2 linked regions of the Teredinibacter turnerae T7901 genome follow. Each later gene encodes a partner of the first gene's protein in a complex. Links are inferred from orthologs where the notes say so. Each region holds a gene or a part of one and is shown on either strand. Other genes may lie near its edges.

Region 1 (3,185 bases):
TCGAGCTCGTTAGCATCTGCCCGCGAATCTCGCGGCAAGGGGTGCATAATGACGGTATTGGGCTGACAGAACTGGGTGTAAATCGCCTGGTTCAGACGGAAACGGCCGCGGTAAAGATCGGCCTCAGCTTTGGATGCAAAGCGCTCTTCTTGAATACGGGTGGAGTACACAATGTCGACGCTGGAGATACTTTGACTCAACTCGGAAGACACGGTGACTTTATGGCCGGCGGCGCGCAGGGTTTCGACATATTTTTCCGGCATCGCTAATTCCTGCGGCGATACCAGAGCGACTTCCACTCGATCGTAGAGTGCCAACAACTTACTGAGTGAGTGTACGGTACGGCCGTATTTTAAGTCGCCTATCATTGCAATGCGCAGGCTGTCCATGCTCCCGCCTTTCGCCCGCACCTCTTTCTGAATGGTGTAAAGATCCAGCAGCGCCTGGCTCGGGTGCTCGTTCGCACCATCACCACCGTTAACCACCGGAACCCGGCTAGCGGAAGCAAACTCCGCCACTGAGCCTTCTTCCGGGTGGCGCATGCAGATAACATCACTGTAGCCTGAGAGCACTCGCGCGGTATCGTACAGCGACTCGCCCTTGGCAATGGCTGAGCTTTTGAAACCCGTGGTTTCACGAACTTCCCCACCCAACAAATTAAACGCACATCCAAAACTTACTCGGGTCCGCGTGCTTGGTTCAAAAAACATATTGCCTAAAATCGCGCCTTCCAATACGCGGGTAACGCGCCTGCGCAACGCGTAAGGTTCCATGCTATCCGCTACCGCAAAAATACGTTCGATGTCGGCACGGTCAAACTGCTCGACAGATAAAATGTGAGCTCCAGGAAATTGCACGTTGATTACCTCTGCTAGAGAATGGAAGGGGCGGTGACAAACGCGCGCTATTCTACTGCCCGCAGAGGTTTCACAAAAGCGTAATCATGAAATAGTCGACAGAATTTTACGCAGGCTCAAACAAGCAAAAAAACCATCTATGCTTAGGGTTTTACCCCTCTACCTCAGCGCACCCTTAAGCGCGTAAACCGAGGGCGTTTAGTTGTTCGGCGGCGTAGTCTTCAAGCGCGTCCAGCAGCGCCAGCTTGCCGGGGGAACCCTCGTGTTCGCAGCGCAGGTTTGCCACCGTACTCTGAAATTCCGCGTAGGAAAGGCACCCGTCGCCGCCGTCCATCAACCGCAGGCGAACATGCTCAGACCACTCCGCAGCCTCCTCGTCGCTCAGGGTTTCGGGAAAGTTGCGCGCTTTGTAGCGCAACACCATCGCACTCAGGCGCGCATCCTCGAATACAAAATTGTGTTGCTGTATCTGCGCTGCGGTCGCGGTCCGCAATTGCACTGAAGTTCGCTTGTCCGCATCGCCAATAAACCCGTTGTACAACTGTTGCTCCGGGTCCTGGCGCGGTGGAAAATCATTTTGCGAGAACACCGCCGTAAGTTTGGATTTTAGATCGGCACACTGGAGTTTTTGCCAGTGTTGCTCAGATAGAGATTTATCAATTTTCAACCGGGTTGCTGCTGTTTCATCGAGTAGTTTGGGCGTCGCCAATATAGGGCACTTATTCAGATGAACCAGTTTGAGCGGTATGCGTTCCACGCCCTCGGGTAAATCATCTGCCGCGACGTACAAACGCTGCAACACTTCCTCGGCAGAGGCATCAATCAAAGGCTGCGGGTCCACCGACAAATCAAATACGATCACTGCGTTTTTGTTCACGGGGTGCATCGCCAAAGGCGCTACCAGTGCACTGCATCCGTGCTCGGCAGAAAACCGGGATGATACATGCAAAAGGGGTTTGCGGCTTTGAACATCAATCAGCTCCGCCAGCTTGCGCTTACCACTGTAATCGCGAACATATTGGTATAGCTGCGGCTGCTTTTCCTTGATCAGCTTTGCAAGCGCAATAGTCGCTTCCACATCGGAAAATGCGTCGTGCGCCGCCTGGTGCGCAATGCCATTTGCTTGTGTCAGGTTCTCAAGCTTAAACGACGGGCGACCCTCAACCAGAGGCCACTCAATCCCCTCTGGCCGCAAAGCGTAGGTCAGGCGCACCATGTCGATAATATCCCAGCGGGAATTGCCGTTACGCCACTCGCGTTCGTAAGGATCAAAATAATTGCGGAATAATGCGTAGCGGGTAACTTCATCGTCGAAGCGGAGACTGTTGTAGCCCACCGTACAGGTTTGAGGCTCAGCCATCTCCCGGTGAATACGCGCAATAAATTCGTGCTCCGGCAACCCTTTGTCCCGCGCGATTTGGGGAGAAATACCGGTTACCATTACCGCCTGCGGTTGCGGCCAGATATCTTCTGGCGGCTGACAATAAATCACCAGCGGGTCACTAATGATGTTCAGATTTTCATCAGTGCGCACACCTGCAAACTGGCTTGGTCGATCAACCGCTGGGTTCGCGCCCCAGGTCTCGTAATCATGCCAATAAAAGGTTCTCATCAGATTGTTTTACTCATATTATGGGTGCGTCAGATTCGATTTATACTGGGGCTCACTATGGAACAACTCGATACGCTTTTCCAGAATAACCGCGCCTGGGCTGAGGCCATAAAAGCGGAAGATCCAGAATTTTTTGAAAAACTCGCCAAACAACAAAGCCCGGAATACCTGTGGATAGGTTGCGCAGATAGCCGGGTTCCAGCTAATGAAATTGTTGGACTGTTACCAGGTGAACTGTTTGTTCACCGCAATATTGCCAACTGCGTGGTGCACACCGATTTAAATTGTTTATCTGTTATCCACTACGCGATCGAAATTTTAAAAATAAAACATATTATCGTTTGTGGCCACTATGGCTGTGGCGGCGTGCAGGCTGCATTGCAAAATCAGCAATACGGTCTCGCCGACCACTGGGTAAGGAACATTCGCGACGTGTACTACAACAATCGCAAAAAACTGGATGGTATTACCGACGACAAAGAGCGCGTGGATCGCTTATGTGAAATCAACGTAAAACAGCAGGTTGCCAATGTTTGCCATATACCCGTGGTGCAGAACGCCTGGGCCAGCGGCCAGTCACTCGCCGTCCACGGGTGGATATACAGTATTCAGGATGGCTTGCTACGCAATATCACCTCGGTGGTCGATTCACTGGAAGATGTTCCTGACCATTATCGGGTAACCGAAGCCTAAATTTATTCCGTCCTCTATTTATT
Region 2 (3,276 bases), 2.3 Mb from region 1 along the record:
CGGATGCTAGGTCTGTTTATGGTCTTGCCGGTTATGATGCTGTACGGCGATGGGTACGCAGGAGCGACCCCATTTTTGCTCGGGGTCGCTCTCGGCGCGTACGGGCTTACCCAGGCTATTTTTCAAATTCCACTTGGTTTACTGTCGGACTTGTTTGGCCGCAAGCCGGTGATATTGATAGGGTTACTTATATTCGCCGTCGGCAGTCTTGTGGCGGGCTCAGCGACTTCGATTGAAGGCTTGATTATTGGGCGGGCCCTCCAAGGGGCGGGAGCGATCGCTAGCGCGATCATGGCAATGGTGGCGGACCTTACGACAGAGGACAACCGCACCAAAGCGATGGCGGCTATCGGGGCTTCTATCGGATTGTCTTTTTCAATTGCGATGGTGCTTGGCCCGGTATTGGCGTCCGTCGCAGGTCTGTCAGGGGTGTTTTTTGCCACTTGTGGGTTGGCGTTGCTGGGGGTTCTGGTGCTCTTGTTCGTGGTGCCCAAGCCGGCACAGCCCACGGGTAAGAGTCATAGGGATTCTGGAGCGATTCCAGCCTTGATGGGTAAAACAGCACAGAACCCCCAGTTGTTGCGGCTTAATCTGGGAATCTTCAGTCTCCATTTTGTTCTTATGTCGGCATTCGTGGTAGTGCCGCGCATTCTGGAAAGTGGCTTGGGCATCGCGAGAGAAAATCACTGGCACATTTATCTCGGTCTGCTGTTGGGCGCTCTAATTATCATGATGCCGTTTATGATGCTCGCCGAGCGCAAGCGCATGGTCAAACAGGTTTTCCTTCTCGCTATATTCCTACTTGGGGCCGCGCTAGTGGCTTTGGCTTTGTGGCACACTACGGCGATGGTGGTGATTACTTTGCTGCTGCTGTTTTTTGTCGCATTTAACTTGCTGGAAGCCACTCTGCCGTCGCTTGTTTCGAAGGTCGCGCCTGCGGGAGCTAAGGGCACAGCAATGGGCCTGTACTCAACCAGTCAGTTTCTCGGCGCATTTGCTGGCGGCACATTGGGCGGTTGGTTGCTCGAGCAGAATTCGGCTACGGCCGTTTTGTATGTCGCTGCTACTGTCACCGCGTTGTGGTTGCTAGTCGCAATTTTTATGCAAGCACCGCGGTACTTAACCAGTATCTGCATTAATGTGGGGGGCGACTTCGCCCGTACGCCTGCGGTACTTTCGGTAACCGGGGTTGCGGAAGCGCTCATGGTGCCTGAGGAAGGTTTGCTATACCTGAAGGTAGATCGCCAAGCGCTGGACCAACAACAACTTGCGCACGTAGTGGGTACAGAAGTTTAGGCATATAAAAGCAAGCTTTGACGGTAAAAAGCCGTTAAAATTGATCGCTTGCACATGAGAATTTAGTCATTGAAACAGTAGGAGGGCAATGTGGCTACGAGAGGTGTTAACAAGGTAATTTTGGTTGGTAATCTCGGCCAGGACCCGGAAACGCGCTATATGCCTTCTGGCGGCGCGGTAACGAATATCAGTATCGCGACTTCCGAGAGCTGGAAGGATAAGCAAACAGGTCAGAATCAGGAGCGAACAGAGTGGCATCGCGTTGCATTCTTTGGTCGCCTGGCGGAGGTCGCAGGTGAATATCTGCGCAAAGGCAGCAAAGTTTATGTAGAAGGTTCACTGCGTACCCGAAAGTGGCAGGATCAGCAGGGCCAGGATCGGTTTTCCACGGAAATTGTTGCAAGTGAAATGCAAATGTTAGACGCGCGTGGCGCTGGCGATGGGCAGGGATATGGCGGCTACGATGCTCCCGCACCACAACAGCATCAGCCACAGGCGCCTCGGCAGGCTCCGGCACCGCAGCAAGCGCCACCTTCTGCGCCACCGTCAATGGACAGCTTTGACGACGATATTCCTTTCTAAAAGCACCGCTTTGACTGCCGGAACCGCAAAGGCTCCGGCACTTTAATTCAACTATTACTTGAGGAGCCTGCTTGAGTTATCGGATTCTGGTGCGCCAGCAACAGTCAGATCTCGCTGCCTTATTTCTCGCAGCAATGGAAGATCACCCTTTCGTCCTGCTCACCCCGAGCGAAGACAACCTGGACTGGACCGATGCGTCGGCAATAACCGGATACATTCGAGAAAAAAGTCCAAATCTGGTTGTAAACTTTACAGAGCAATACCGTACGGCCAATGAGCGCGACGTAGATGCTGCATCTGCTATTGCTAAGGCCGCAATGGGCCGTGCTTTGCCTCTCATTCAATTGTCTTCCTTCGAAGCGCTTGGCCCCTTCTACCGGGACGCAGGTGTCGGGGAGGAGCTTGTTGAGGCTGCGTCCACTGGATTTGCCCGCACAGAGCGCGCTGCGGTAGCTGCGGAAAAAGCGCTCGTGTTGCGTTTGCCATGGGTGCTGGATAGCGTGCGCGGCAGTTTGTTCGATGAAATTAACCCGGCATTGCTTGCAGGTAGCCTAAAAACTGTTTCCGACCACCACGATCTTACGTTGGTACACTCGAGCTTCGTCGTACAATGTTTGGTTGCTATCACCCAGCAAATTTTCTGCTCGGCAGAAAACTGGGGTGTTTTCAACCTGCGTGCCGCTGATAGTTGTTCCGAGGCTGAACTCGTGGATACCATTGTCCGCATGATCAATAGTGAAGCCGATCTTGATATCGCAATGCCTAACGTCAGTGCAGGCAGAGAAAGTGAGCGATTACTAGCTGGCTCTGCTAACTTTTTGGGGCGGCGCTGCACTGATGATTTTGGAATTCAATTTCCGTCCTGGCGCCATGGCTTTAAAAGCCAGATTAAACGGTGGCTGCATAAGAATGATCTGGTGCCGGACTTGCGTAAGGTAAAGCGGAGTTAGCTCAGGGTACTGGCTGGGTGAGAACTGCTGTGCCGAAGCGTTTGCGTGGTTGCTTTGGATATGCTCTGAACCCGGCGCAGGCGAATGGGGACCCGCGCCGGTGGGTGGTCTAGGCTCGGGAGCGGCTAGCCATTATATTTGCTGAAGATGAGGGTGGCATTGGTGCCGCCAAAGCCGAAGCTGTTTGACATCGCCAGACCTATTTCCGCATCAATCGCGTTTTTCACAATATTCAAATCCGCTGCTTCCGGGTCGATTTCTGCGATGTTGGCAGACCCGGCGATAAAGCCATGTTGCATCATCAGCGCTGTGTAAATTGCTTCCTGAACCCCTGTTGCGCCGAGCGAGTGACCTGTCAGCGATTTCGTTGAGCTGATCGCAGGGGTATTGCTGCCAAAGACTTCTCGCACCGCACGCAATTCAGCGAGGTCGCCCACAGGTGTGCTGG

Evidence for each region.
Region 2: the proteins of sbcB (region 1) and ssb are in contact, whole or in part, in a crystal structure (PDB 3C94), measured with the Escherichia coli proteins. The link is inferred for Teredinibacter turnerae T7901 from one-to-one orthologs.

Annotation. Positions count from the first base shown.
Region 1 is NC_012997.1:3,325,957-3,329,141, forward strand. Bases 252-3,114 are described here. They hold sbcB (exodeoxyribonuclease I), read right to left. Parts: upstream 2,470-3,114; coding sequence 1,033-2,469; downstream 252-1,032. Other genes in these bases: TERTU_RS13100 (aspartate carbamoyltransferase), read right to left, coding at 252-857; can (carbonate dehydratase), read left to right, coding at 2,527-3,114. Outside these bases: more of TERTU_RS13100, read right to left, coding at 1-251; more of can, read left to right, coding at 3,115-3,162. UniProt on the Escherichia coli protein: Degrades single-stranded DNA (ssDNA) in a highly processive manner.
Region 2 is NC_012997.1:992,578-995,853, forward strand. The notes cover bases 179-3,132. They hold ssb (single-stranded DNA-binding protein), read left to right. Parts: upstream 179-1,386; coding sequence 1,387-1,878; downstream 1,879-3,132. Other genes in these bases: TERTU_RS04140 (MFS transporter), read left to right, coding at 179-1,296; TERTU_RS04150 (sugar nucleotide-binding protein), read left to right, coding at 1,950-2,828; fabB (beta-ketoacyl-ACP synthase I), read right to left, coding at 2,954-3,132. In the rest of the region: more of TERTU_RS04140, read left to right, coding at 1-178; more of fabB, read right to left, coding at 3,133-3,276. UniProt on the Escherichia coli protein: Plays an important role in DNA replication, recombination and repair. Binds to ssDNA and to an array of partner proteins to recruit them to their sites of action during DNA metabolism. Acts as a sliding platform that migrates on DNA via reptation.